3 regions of the Brevibacterium sp. JSBI002 genome follow, and region 1 is predicted to be linked to each of the others. Evidence: riboswitches for the same ligand, from Rfam matches in the RefSeq annotation. Region 1 holds a riboswitch; each other region holds the start of a gene.
The links. Region 1 has a riboswitch for thiamine pyrophosphate ahead of thiO (glycine oxidase ThiO). Riboswitches for the same ligand answer to the same signal wherever they lie in the genome.
Positions count from the first base shown of each region.

Region 2: linked by a shared signal. The riboswitch ahead of LJ362_RS04310 (ECF transporter S component) and the one ahead of thiO (glycine oxidase ThiO) in region 1 are both predicted to bind thiamine pyrophosphate.
Region 3: linked by a shared signal. The riboswitch ahead of LJ362_RS02915 (TenA family protein) and the one ahead of thiO (glycine oxidase ThiO) in region 1 are both predicted to bind thiamine pyrophosphate.

Region 1 covers NZ_CP110341.1:1,427,886-1,432,377, reverse strand. Annotated here, with positions in the region: gene LJ362_RS06490 (ketopantoate reductase family protein) at 1-410, opposite strand, end outside; gene thiE (thiamine phosphate synthase) at 407-1,090, opposite strand; TPP riboswitch at 1,102-1,205, shown strand; gene thiO (glycine oxidase ThiO) at 1,195-2,352, shown strand; gene thiS (sulfur carrier protein ThiS) at 2,349-2,606, shown strand; gene LJ362_RS06470 (thiazole synthase) at 2,608-3,375, shown strand; gene moeB (molybdopterin-synthase adenylyltransferase MoeB) at 3,372-4,492, shown strand, end outside.
Region 2 covers NZ_CP110341.1:982,189-986,680, reverse strand. Annotated here, with positions in the region: gene LJ362_RS04315 (FN3 domain-containing metallophosphoesterase family protein) at 1-1,198, opposite strand, end outside; TPP riboswitch at 1,344-1,452, shown strand; gene LJ362_RS04310 (ECF transporter S component) at 1,475-2,104, shown strand; gene LJ362_RS04305 (ABC transporter ATP-binding protein) at 2,104-3,636, shown strand; gene LJ362_RS04300 (energy-coupling factor transporter transmembrane component T family protein) at 3,629-4,474, shown strand.
Region 3 covers NZ_CP110341.1:677,487-681,978, reverse strand. Annotated here, with positions in the region: gene LJ362_RS02930 (HutD family protein) at 1-9, opposite strand, end outside; gene LJ362_RS02925 (VOC family protein) at 57-419, opposite strand; gene LJ362_RS02920 (ATP-grasp domain-containing protein) at 543-1,568, shown strand; TPP riboswitch at 1,576-1,682, shown strand; gene LJ362_RS02915 (TenA family protein) at 1,677-2,363, shown strand; gene LJ362_RS02910 (phytoene desaturase family protein) at 2,418-3,899, shown strand; gene LJ362_RS02905 (hypothetical protein) at 3,916-4,492, opposite strand, start outside.

The sequences.
Region 1 (4,492 bases):
TGTCCGGGGTATCTGCTCTGCAGCTTCTCGATCTGAGCCATGCCGTTGAGGAACGGAATGATCGTTGTCTGCTCGCCCACAGCCGGTCCGATATCGGCGATGACCGAGTCGAGTCCACCCGCTTTGACCGCGACGATAACGAGGTCGAAGGTTCGTGGTGCGGCTGTGAGTTCCTCAGCGGTGATGACATCGACCTGATTCGTCCGATCATCACCGAGTGCAGTGAAGCGCAGCCCCTCAGCGCGGACCGTCTCCGCCCGTGCCTGCCGGAGCAGGAAAGTGACATCGCGTCCGGCCTCCTGCAGATAGGTGCCGAACGCTCCGCCGGTCGCCCCCGCCCCGGCGATGAGAATCGACAGGTCGGCACCAGTGCCGATTCCGTCGGATGCGCTGTCAGCTGCTTGGGTCATTCCAACTCCTCCTTGAGCTCCCGCGCGGCCGCAGCGGGATCCTCAGCCGAGGCTATCGCACGGACGACGACGGCACGCCTCGCGCCCGCCTGACGGATCGCATCCAGCCTCTCCCCCGTCGCGATACCGCCGATCGCGAACCACGGTTTGGCCGCCTCGGCGGCGGTTGCGGTCAGCAGCGCCGTCCCCACAGAGGCGCGGCCTGGCTTCGTCGGGGTCTCCCAGACCGGCCCGACACAGAAATAGTCGGTCTCCGGGTCCGCCTCGGCGGCGAGCGCCTGCTCGAGGGAATGGGTCGAGCGGCCGAGGATGACATCGGGTCCGAGCACAGCCCTGGCCTGAGCACTGGCGAGGTCGCCTTGACCGACGTGGAAGACGTCGGCGTCGGTCAGCAGCGCAACGTCGGCACGGTCATTGACTGAGAAGAGCTTGTCGTGACGGGCGGCGATATCTTTGAGGACCTCCAATGCCGCGATCTCGGCGCGGGCCTCGAGGCTCTTGTCCCTCAGTTGGATGATGTCGACACCTCCACGGTAGGCGGCGTCGAGGAACTCGGCGAGGTCGCCCTGACCGGTCCGGGCATCGGTGCACAGGTAGAGCTTCGCCTCTGCCAGTCGCGCCTCTCTCCAGGCTCTCTTCGTCTGGCGCGCCGTAGTGCGCGGTGGCATCTGTGTGGTCATGGTCATAGAGTAGAGGAGTTCGCGGGAGCCTCCCAACGAGGCTGAGAGGGCGTAAGAGCCGACCGCCAGACCTGATGCGGATCATGCCGCCGGAGGGAGAAGCTGTGAGAGTCATTGTCGTCGGCGCCGGGATCATCGGCCTGTCCACGGCCTGGTATCTGCGCCGCCTCGGTACCGAAGTCACCATCATCGATCCTGCGCCCGCTCAGGGTGCGAGCCATGCTGCCGCAGGGATGCTCGCTCCCGCCGCCGAGGTGGTCTGGGGGCAGACTCCCCTGTACCCGCTGATGCGAGCCTCCGCGCAGATGTATCCTCAGTTCTCCGCCGAGGTGGCGAGCGCCGCTGGCAGCGATCTCGGTTTTTCGGATGCCGGAACATTGGTGTGCGCCGGTGACCGAGCTGATCTGCAGGCTCTGCGGGAGCTGCGCGATGCACAATCGCGGTCCGGTTTCGCCACCGAGCTCATCACCGGCAGTGCTGCCCGCCGGGTTGAGCCGTCGTTGTCGCCTGCCGTCGCCGGGGCCGTGCACATTCCAGGCGATCACTCGATCGACCCCCGTCGGCTCACTGCCGCATTGCTGACTGTCCTGTCCTCTGACTCAGGAGGCTTCATTCGCCAGCGGGCGGCCAGCCTGATCAATGACGGCGATACGACTGTGGGAGTCGCACTGGGCGATGGCCGCCGGTTGGAGGCCGATCAGGTGATCATCTGCGCCGGCGGCGCTGTGTCCGCGATCGTCGGTGCCCCGCAGCTGCCTCTGCGTGAGGTCTGGGGTGATGTTCTGCGACTGCGTGCCCCCACCGAGGCGACTCCGCTGCTGAGCCGCACCATCCGCGGGCTGGTCAATGGTCGCCCCGTCTACCTGGTTCCTCGCCCGGACGGCGAGATCGTGCTCGGTGCCAGTTCGCGTGAGGACGGACTCTCCGGCACTCCGGCCGGGGCGATTCACCGGCTGCTCGCCGACGGGCAGCGACTGGTCCCGGGCATCCTCGACGCGGAGATCACCGATATCACCACCCGTGCCCGGCCGGGTTCTCCGGACGACCTGCCGATGATCGGCCGCATCGATCCCGGCTGCATCGTGAGCACCGGTTATTTCCGCCACGGCATCCTCTTGGCCCCGTTCGGCGGCAGGCTCGGTGCCGAGCTCGCCCTGGGCGTCGCCTCCGACTGGCCTCCTGACGGGACGCTCGAGTCCGTGTCCCCACACCGCTTCACCACAGACCACACCAGTGCCTACCCGATGAGGAGCATCTCATGACCGACCACGACCACTCACCGACCATCGTCCTCAACGGCGCTCGCCATGAGCTGCCGGGTGCCACCTCGGCGCTCGACCTCATCGCCGACGTCACCGGACGGGAGCTGAACCCCGATGGGACACCAGCCGACGGCGGCCGGCTGGGCATCGCCCTGGCCGTCGACGGTGAAGTCATCCGTCGCGGTGCCTGGTCCGATTGCACCCTGGCCGACGGGCACACCGTCGACATCGTCACCGCTGTGCAGGGAGGTTGAGATGACCTGGACGATCGATGATGTGGAGATGTCGTCTCGCCTCGTGATGGGCACGGGAGGGGCGAGTTCCCTGAGCATCCTCGAAGACGCACTCGTGGCTTCGGGAACCGAGCTGACGACTGTGGCGATGCGCCGTTTCGACGCCGAGTCCCGGGACTCGGTATTCACCATGCTCCAGCGTCTGGGTATTCGGGTGCTGCCGAACACCGCCGGCTGCTATACGGCCAGGGATGCCGTGCTCACCGCTCGACTGGCGAGGGAGGCCCTGGAGACGAACTGGGTGAAGCTCGAGGTCATCGCCGATGAGGACACCCTGTTGCCGGATCCCATCGAACTCTTCGCCGCGGCCGAGGAGCTCGTCCTCGACGGGTTCACGGTCTTCGCCTACACGAACGACGATCCGGCCCTGGCGAAACGTCTGGAGGACGCCGGTGTGGCTGTGGTGATGCCGGCGGGAGCTCCGATCGGCAGCGGGCTGGGCATCCTCAACCCTCACAACATCGAGACCATCGTCTCCCGTGCACAGGTGCCCGTCATCCTCGACGCCGGTGTCGGTACCGCCTCCGATGCCGCCCTGGCGATGGAGCTCGGGTGCACCGCGGTGCTGCTGGCCTCGGCCGTCACCCGCGCCCACGATGCTCACGCCATGGCCCGGGCGATGGCTTTGGCCGTCGAGGCCGGGCATCTCGCTGGCGGTGCAGGGAGGATTCCCAAACGTCCGTTGGCATTGGCATCATCGCCGTTCGACGGAATGGTCGCAGCACAATGACCGCCGCTGCCACCACTCCGACATCGCTGCCTCCGCTCGTCGACCCCGTGGAATCCCTGTCCCGGACGGAGCTGGAACGCTACTCCCGGCACCTGAGCCTGCCGGGATTCGGACTTGAGGGACAACGGCGTCTGCGGGCCGCCTCGGTGCTGGTCATCGGCGCCGGCGGTCTCGGGGCCCCAGTACTGGGCTACCTCGCGGCCGCCGGGGTCGGGTCGATCACGATCATCGACGATGACGTGGTGGAGGCCTCGAACCTGCAGCGCCAGATCATCCACCGGGATGCCGATGTGGGCCGACCGAAGGTCGCCTCTGCCGCCGATGCCGTGCACCGGCTCGATCCGAACCTCGAGGTGCGCACGATCGAGGACCGGCTGAGCCCGGAGAATGCGCTCGATCTCTTCGCTGAACACGATGTCGTCGTTGACGGGGCGGACAACTTCGCCACTCGGTACTTATCCAATGATGCCGCCGAACTCACCGGCACCCCGTTGGTGTGGGGCACGATCTTCCGCTTCGCCGGTCAGGTAAGCACGTTCTACCCCGGTCACGGACCGATGCTGCGCGACCTGTTCCCGGATATCCCGGAACCCGATTCGGTGCCCAACTGCGCCGAAGGCGGAGTCCTCGGAGTGCTGTGCGGAACCGTGGGCTCGGCGATGGCGACCGAGGCGATCAAACTCATCTGCGGCATCGGTGCCCCATACATCGGTCGGCTGCTGCGCTATGAAGCGCTGACCGGGGAGTACTCGACCCTGCGGTTCTCCCCCGATCCTGACCGCTCCCCGGTCACCGACCTCACCGAGGTGGCTGCCGCCTGTGCTGCGGTCCTCGACGCCGGCGGCGTGGCAGAGCCTGCGGCGGATGAGATCGACGTCGCCGATTTCCTGTCTGTCGAAGACGATGTGCTCGTCGTCGATGTACGGGAGGACTGGGAACGTGAGCTGGCGGCCATCCCCGGCTCAGTGCATCTGCCCCTCGGCGGCCTCCAAGACAGCGGGTGGCAGGCGCTTGAGTCGCTGGTCGGAGCCTCAGTCCGGCCGGAGGCACCTGTCGATATCGTCTTCCACTGCAAGTCCGGGGCCCGATCGGCCGAGGCCGTCCGGATTCTGTCGGG
Region 2 (4,492 bases), 450 kb from region 1:
TCTGCCCGTCTTCCTTCTCCTCCTCGGCTCCCGCTTCGGAGCCCTCAACGGGCTTGCCTTCGCCGTCCATGAGGAAGGTGCGGTTATAGATGTGGTCGTGGCCGGAGACGACGAGGTCGATGTCATTGCGGGCCGCGACCGGAGGGATCGCCTTCCGCAGCCGCTTCACATCGAGGTCGCTCCAATGGGTTGCCGTCGAATAGATCGAGTGGTGGAACCCGAGAACCGTCCAGCGCGCATGGTCTCCGTGCTCAGCGACGACCTCGTCGATGAACTCGGCGTGGGCGTCCATGTCAGGGCTGTTCGAGTTGATGTTGAGGAACAGGACCCCGTCTTCGATGAACCAGTAGTCGCCGCCGGAGGTGATGACGCCGCCACCGCCGTGGTCCTGGCTGACATTGGGTCGGTTGAAGTGCTGCTCGTAGGCTTTCGATGACACATCGTGGTTGCCGATCGTCGTCGCCTGCGGGATCGTCCGGGTGGCTTCCGGTGCCAGGTACTGAGCGTACTGCTCCTGGTTGCCGGCGGAGTTGACCTGGTCTCCCAACGAGTAGAAGAAGCTCGGGTCGTCGGCGGTGGCCACGGCCGAACTCAGGGTCCGGTCCCAACCGGCCGCGTCGTCGGGATCTCCGCCTCCGGCGCCGACCTGGGGGTCGCCGAAGACGAGGAATTCGTCATCTCCTCCGGACGATCCTGTGGTGAACTGCTGCACCTCGGTGAACCCGTCCTCATGGCTGCCGACCTGGTAGGCGTATTCGGTGTCGGGTTCCAGGTCGGTCATGCTCGCATGGTTGAAGTGACGCTTGAGGTCGGTGGCAAGGCCGGAGTCCGTGGTCTCAGCCCTGTCAGCATCGGCGGGGAGCTTTCCGCCGTCGACCTCACTGGCCGGCGCCCACCGGACCTCTCCCCCACCGGAACTCTCACTCATCCACGAGAGGTTGCGTGCCGTGGAGTCGGCCCCGACCTGCAGAACGGGATCGGTGATCGCCTCACTCCCCGCATCCGCCTCGGCGGGCGAATCCGTCCGGTCCGGGCTGGGAGTCTGAGCAGAGTCAGCGTTCGTGCCCTGGGCCGCGGTCGACCCTCCGGAACCGAGAGATGGTTCGGCACGCACGGGCACCGGGGCCGCCACCAGAGCGGCGAGCAGGGTGGCGGCGGACAGGGCACTGAGCGGTCTCTTGAGTCGATGCGTATTCACCCGCCCATTCCTACTGACCAGTAGTGTCCGATCGTTCGAAGCCGTCGACGGGAAGGGGAACGGGAAGTGAATCCTCGATGACCGATCCCGGCCCCCGGGTCGCTTCCGATCCCGGACTCCGCGTCGCTTCCCTGTTGTACAGTGGTGGCTACGACAGGGGAGCGCCGTCAGGAGCGCTGAGAGTGCAGAAGAAGCTGCAGACCCTCGAACCTGATGCGGTTAGCACCGCCGAAGGAAGTCGAGACTCTTCACCCCTCCTTGACATGAGGAGGCACAATGCCGAATACCACCACGCCGAACACCACCCCCACCCCTTCACGCGCCTTCACCGCGGCGCCGAAATCCAAGCAGTGGCGGGTGGTCGACTATGTCACCACCGCTGTTCTCGGCATCGCCGTGGGGCTCGTGTTCTGGGTGTTGGCGCTGAGCTGGAAGGTCCTCGAACTCGCATTCCAGGCATTCCCGCCGTCGATCGGTCTCATCGCAGGACTCTGGGTGCTGGCCGGTCCGCTCGCCGGTGCCATCATCCGCAAACCCGGTGCCGCGCTCCTGTGCGAACTCATCGCCGCCATCGTCGAAGCCGTCCTCGGCTCCCACTTCGGAGCGACAGTTCTGCTCTCGGGTCTGCTGCAGGGCCTCGGCGCCGAACTCGTCTTCGCCGCCTTCGGCTACAAGCGCTTCACCCTGTGGGTCACCGCCGCTTCGGGCATGCTGGCAGCTGCGTTCATGGCCGTGAGCGAGAACATCATGTACAACGCCGAATGGCAGTTCGGCTTCCAGGCGATCTACGCAGTCTGCGCGATCGTCTCCGGTCTCGTCATCTCCGGGATCGGCGCTTGGTTCGCCTATCGGGCGATCGCGGCCACCGGAGCGCTGCGCTCCTTCGCTTCCGGCCGTCTGCGCTGATGGCGCTGCCGATCACGGCCGCCGGCTTCTCATTGACGCACACCGACCGTGACCGGCCGGCAGTCGGTCCGCTCGATCTGCAGATCGCGGCCGGAGAGAAGGTGCTGCTGCTCGGCGCCTCCGGGGCCGGCAAATCGACGTTCCTCCACGCTGTCGCCGGTGTCCTGCCCGAGGAATCGGGTGAGGCCACCGGTGAACTCCTCGTCGGCGGCGAGAAACCGGATCCTCGCCGAGGCAGCACCGGGCTGGTCCTCCAAGATCCCGATTCGCAGGTGATCTTCTCTCGCATCGGCGATGATGTGGCGTTCGGGATGGAGAACCTCGGACTCCCGGCCGAGGCCATCGAAGCCCGGATTCCCGAGTCGCTGCGGGCGTTGGGGCTCGATCTGCCGCCGGAGCATCCGAGTGCCGCTCTGTCCGGTGGGCAGAAGCAGCGGCTGGCTCTGGCCGGGATCCATGCGATGGCCCCGGAGGTCATCGTCCTCGACGAACCGACGGCCAATATCGATCCAGCCTCGGCCACCGAGGTCCGCGACGCCGTGCTCACCGTGCAGGCCGAGACTGCGGCGACAATGCTCGTCGTCGAACACCGGGTCGAGCTGTGGATCGATCACGTCGACCGGGTCATCGTACTCGGCCGCGACGGCATCGCTGCCCAAGGTCCGCCCGCGCAGATCTTCTCCGATCCCGACCTGACCGACACACTCGTCGACTGCGGAATCTGGATGCCGCGGCACTCCCCCGCCCCGCGCCGAGGCGGAACCGCAGGAATCGATAGGACGACGAGCCGCCTCGGCGAGGTTCTGCTGCGCACAGATCGGCTCAGCGTTGCTCGACCACGCATGGCCGCCCCCGCCGCGACCGACCTGGACCTGAGCCTGCGTGCCGGGCAGGCGCTCGGGATCGTCGGTGCGAACGGGGCAGGCAAATCGACGACGGCCCTGACCTTGGCGGGTCTGCTGCCCGAATTCTCCGGGCAGGTCCTCGCCGAGGCGGCCTTGCAAGATGGAGCCAAACGACCCCGGCCGTTCGCCTGGCCGTCGAAGCAGCTGGCGGCGCGCATCGGCATGGTCTTCCAGGAACCGGCGCACCAGTTCCTCACCTCGAGCGTGGCGGCCGAACTCGAGCTGGGTCCCCGGCTGGCCGGGTGGCCTGCCGCCGAGTCGCGGGCTCGGGTGGATGAGCTTCTTGAGGGGCTCGGGCTCACCGGGTTGGCGCAGGCTCATCCGCAGAGTCTCTCAGGTGGGGAGAAGCGTCGCCTGTCGGTGGCGGCGATGCTGGCTCCCCGGCCCCGGGTGCTCATCGTCGATGAGCCGACCTTCGGTCAGGATGCACTGACGTGGGCGGGGTTGGTGGAGATGTTCCTCGATGCCTTGGAACACGGTTCCGCGGTGGTCGCGGTCAGCCACGATCAGGCGTTCCTCGAGGCCATCGGTGCCGATCTCCTCGAGCTCGGCGACCGCAGCAGCGCAGAACTATTCAGCGACGTTGAGTCGGATTCGCATGTCAGGGCGGGTGAGCGCGGTGCGTGAGAGTCTCGATCACCACGTTCGCCCCTCCCCCGAGGTCGCCGCCCAGGATCCGGGGCAGCTCATCCCCGTGGTGCGTTCGACCGCATTGGCTCGGTGCAATCCGCTGACGAAGATCGCAGTGGCTCTCATCCTCATGGTCGGGGCGCTGCTGAGCATCGATCTGGTCTCCGCCGGGGTAGTGCTGCTCGCAGCGTTGCTGGCTCTGCCCGCGACGGGACTCGATCTGGTGGCCGCCGCCAAGCGGCTGTGGTTCCTTCCGGCGGGCGCCCTGCTTGCGGCATGGGGCACCGCGCTGCTGGCGGAGAAGACCGGGGATGTGGTCGTCGACTTCGGTCCGATTCTGTTCACCACGGGTTCATTGACGGCCGCCGCGGCGATCTTCGTCCGTGCCCTCGCATTGGCGATCCCACTCATTGTGCTCGCGTCGACGATCGATCCGCGTGACCTCGCCGATGCGCTCATTCAGCACCTGCGGCTGCCGGAGGTCGTCGTGGTCTCCGTTCTCGCGGCCTCGCGTCTGCTCGGGCTGTTGGTCAGTGAGTGGCAGGTGCTGGCGATGGCCAGGCGGGCCAGAGGCGTCGCCGGCGGTTCGCTTCTGCGGCGCACGGGCAGCCTCTTCAGCGGGGTGTTCGTTCTGCTCGTGGTCTCGATTCGCCGGGCGACGACCCTGGCGATGGCGATGGAGGGTCGGGCATTCGGTCGTCCGGGCCGCACGTGGCGCAGGCGGTCGAGTTTCGCGACCCGAGATGTCGTGGCGGTGCTTCTCAGTCTGGCTGTCTGCGGGATCGCGATCGGTGCGGCTCACGTGCTCGGAGTCTGGAATCCGATCATCGGCTGAGGCGGAGCGGGTGTCTCG
Region 3 (4,492 bases), 750 kb from region 1:
CGCGCGCATGACTCAGCACACCACGGACGGGTGGGGCCGCCTCGGTGATGGTGTGGTCATCCTTTGCACAGGCAGAACGGGTGACCGGCCGGGTCGAGGAACACGCGGAACGTCTCTCCCGGCTGCTCTGGGGCCTTGCCCGCACCGATCTCGAGCACGGACTCCTCAGCAACATCGAGGTCGTCGACGATGACGTCGAGGTGCATCTGCTGCGGGTGGGCCTGACCGGGCCAGCTGGGCGCGTGGTAGTCCTCGACCTGCTGAATGCACAGCGGGGGCCAAGAATCGGAGGTGACTTCCGCCCAGGTGCCGTCCTCCTCGACCGCGACCTTCCAATCGAGGAGCTGGCCGTAGAACTCTGCGAGCTCGGCGGCGTCGGGAGCATCGAGTACGACCACAGGTTGCTTTGCGATAGCCATGACCTGAGTCTACGCCGCACCACGGACATGACGAAGGGGCCAACGACGGTCGGGGTGGCGTAAGATCGTTGAGCAGATCCGCCGGGCGAGCGATCGCGCCGGCACCCCGAGCAAAGGTGCGCGATGAGTTCTCACATGCTGCCCGTCGGCAATGCTGCCGCGGTGCACATCATCCACGACAATCCGGAATGGATCGCCCCGTTCACGGATGCGCTCGACCGCCTCGGCGTCGCCCATGTCGAATGGCTGCTGCCCGAGACCACGATCGATCTTGCCGCGGAACCCCCTGCCGGGCTGTTCTGGTCGCGGCTGTCGGCGTCGGCGCACACCCGGACCGATCCGTATGTGAAGGAGTACGGACGTGCGGTCCTCGACTGGCTCGCCGCCGCCGGCCGCCGAGTCATCAACGGTCGCGACGTCTATGAGCTCGAGGTCAGCAAGATCCGTCAGCATCGCGAGCTGGCTGGCCGGGGCTTCGACGTGCCGCGCACCGCGGCCGCGTTCGGACCGCGGGCGCTCGTCGAGGCCGCGGCCGGCTTCACTCCCCCGTTCATCACGAAGCACAATCAGGGCGGCAAGGGCCTCGGTGTGCGTCGCTTCGACTCCCGTGCCGAACTCGAGGCGGTCGCCGATGAGTTCGCGCCCGGTGGAGCGAATGCGCCGATCGACGGCATCACCCTCATCCAGGAGTATGTGCAGCCTGCCCAGCCGTTTATCACCCGTGCCGAATTCATCGGCGGACGCTTCCACTATGCGGTGCGCGTCGACGTCTCAGGTGGGTCATTCGAGCTGTGCCCGGCCGATGCCTGCACGATTCCGGGTGCCGGGCCCGATCCCGACGTCGAGGCGGTCCCCCAGTTCGCCCGCCGTGAGGAGATCACGGCCGGAACACCGCTCATCGCCGGGCTCGAGACGCTGTTGGCCGACCTCGGCATCGAGATCGCCGGCATCGAGTTCATCGAGACCGCCGACGGCCGTCAGGTCGTCTACGACATCAACACGAACACGAACTACAACCCATCCGTCGAGTCCGCCGAGCAGTCGGCAGGTCGTCAGCCTGCCGCGGACCGTATCGCCGATTTCATCGCCGATGCCCTCGCCGAGGCGGCCCCACAGTCGGTATCCCCCGCCGGGCCCGCAGCGTGGTGATAGTGTCGAAGTGCTACAGGGGAGCGCCGAAAGGACCGGCGCTGAGAGTGCGCATGCAGACCCTTTGAACCTGATCCGGTGAACACCGGCGGAGGGAGTGGACAAGCAATGACCACCACAGATTTCGACACATCGATCACCGTGGACGCCTACGGAGCGGTATCAGCACTGGTGAGTTCGACCAGCTGGCAGTGGACGGGAGCCGTCGAACACCGGTTCGTCCGGGAGCTCTTCGCCGGCCGCATCGACGACACGGTAATGCGCGACTATCTGGTGCAGGACTATCAGTTCTTCGAGTCGTTTCTGTCGATGCTCGGCGCGTGCGTGGCCCACGCCGATGAACTCGAGGCGAAGCTGCGGTTCGCCCGACAGCTGGGAATGCTCGTCGCCGATGAGGACACCTACTTCGTCGACTCCTTCGCCGAATTGGGAGTCGATACAGCCGATTATCTCCACCCGGAACTGACCGCCCCGACGGTTGGGTTCCGCGATCTCATGGACTCGTCAGTCGCTTCGGCGTCGTATCCGCAGCTGCTCGTCGTCCTCGTTGTCGCCGAATGGCTCTATCTCGACTGGGCCGAGTCCCGGATGGACATGCCGCCGCGACATATTCACCGAGGCTGGATCGACCTCCACCGAGGCGAGGCCTTTCACGGGTGGGTGCAGTTCCTCGTCGACGAGCTCGAGCGCGTATTTCCCTCCGGCGACGCCGAAGCCGCCGAGTCCCTGACCCGCGTGTGGCGGCACGCCGTCGACCTCGAATGCGCTTTCTTCGACAACGTGTACGACAACTGAGCCGCCAGGGAACGCACACCGCAGCCGCACACCTCACTGACCTAGACTGGCCCCATGAGCACAGGTGTAGATGCAGTCGTCGTCGGATCCGGCCCGAACGGCATGGCCGCCGCCGTCACCATGGCCCGTGCCGGGCTGAGCGTCGAAGTTTACGAGGCTCAGCCGACGATCGGCGGCGGCGCCCGCACCCTCGACCTCGGTCTGGCCCCCGGCGTCACTCATGACATCTGCTCGGCCGTCCACCCACTGGCCATCGCCAGCCCCTTCTTCGTCGACTTCGATCTGCGCGCCCGCGGCCTCGAGTTCACCACCCCCGAGGTCTCCTACGCCCAGCCCCTCGACGGCAAGCCCGCCGCGCTGGCCTTCCACGATCTCGAGAAGACGGTCGACCACCTCGGCGCGGCCGGACCGGAATGGCGGCGATTCTTCGCCCCGCTGCTCGATCGGGTCGATGACGCGATCTGGCTCTCCCTCGGGGACAAACGTTCCGTACCGGAGACCCTGCGCGATCTCCCCGGCATCGCGAACGTCGTCAAGTTCGGCCTGCGACTCCTGTCCCAGGCCAGCCCCGCATGGAACATTCCGCTCTCCCACGAATCGTCCCAGGCCCTGTTCACCGGAGTCGCCGCGCACGCGATCGGCGGATTGCCGGCCATGGGCACCGCGGCCACGGCCACGATGCTCTCGACCGTCGCCCACGCGGGCGGCTGGCCCTCCCCCATCGGCGGATCGCAGTCGATCATCGACTACCTCGTCGCCGACCTCGAAGCCCACGGCGGAACCGTGCACACGGATGCGCGCATCGACCACGTATCGGACATGCCCGCTGCCCGCGCCTACCTGCTCGACACCTCGGCGCTGAACGCCGCGCAGATCTTCTCCGGCCTCATCCCGAGCCACGTCGACAAAGCTCTGCGCAGCTTCAAACACGGCAACGCCGCTGCCAAGGTCGACTTCGTCCTCGACGGCCCGGCCCCCTGGTCCGATCCCGCGGTCGGACGTGCCGGCACTATCCACATCGGCGGATCCCGGGCGCAGATGGCCGCCGCCGAGGCACAGGTGATGTCCGGTCGCATGCCCGCCGATCCCGTGTGCCTCGTCTCGGATCCGACCGTCTTCGACCCATCCCGCGAGGTGAACGGCCTGCGACCGCTGTGGACGTATGCGCACGTGCCCTTCGACTGCCCGCTCGACCCGACCGAGTACATCACCCGCCAGCTCGAACGCTTCGCCCCGGGCTTCCGCGACCGCATCGTCGCGCACAACGCGATCCCCGCCTCCGAGATGGCCGGCCACAACCAGAACTACATCGGCGGGGACATCGCCACCGGCATCGTCTCCTTCTACCGGATGATGGCCCGCCCGCGCACCAGCTGGGACAACTACAGCCTCGGCGTGCCCGGTGCCTACCTGTGCTCGGCAGCGACCCCGCCGGCACCTGGCGTGCACGGAATGAACGGCTGGTTCGCCGCCCGCCGGGCTCTCAAGTCCCGGTTCGGGATCACGGAGGCCCCGAGCCTGGCCCCGGGCGACTGACTTTCATTCAGCTCACTCAGTCCTGCACCCACCGATCAGCGTCGCTGTCATAGTGCCATTCGGCCACCTCGGTGACGGCCTCGATGACGTTGTTCAGCCAGTACGTCGTATCCGGGTGCCAGCCCGCCACGAGACTCGCCGTCCGGTCGTCCGTGTTACCTGCCGTGGGGACGGTCTCCGCTTCCTCGCCGAGGCGGCCCTCCGCCAAGTCGATGACCGCACCGGCCGTGCGCAGATAGCCGGCCAGACCGACGTGGACACCGTCGAATTCCTCGGCCACCCGTGACCAGTCGGGGATGACCCAGCGGCCCTTGCGCCCGGTGGTCTCGGACCAGACATAGCGGCGCTGGGCGGTGACGTCGAGCGGGTAGCGGCGGCACAGATCGGCCCAATCCTCGGATGTCCGGATCTCGGCGATGCGAGCGTCCGTGCGCAGTCGCAGACGGCAGGCTCGGGCACGCTCGAGACCGAAATCGTCCTCGACGAGTTCGACGCCGATCAGGGTTCCGTCCGGCCAGGTCCCCGTCGACGACCAGAGCCCGTCTGGCGGAGTCGACCACCATTCGCCGCTGAGCTCCATATACGGGTTCTTG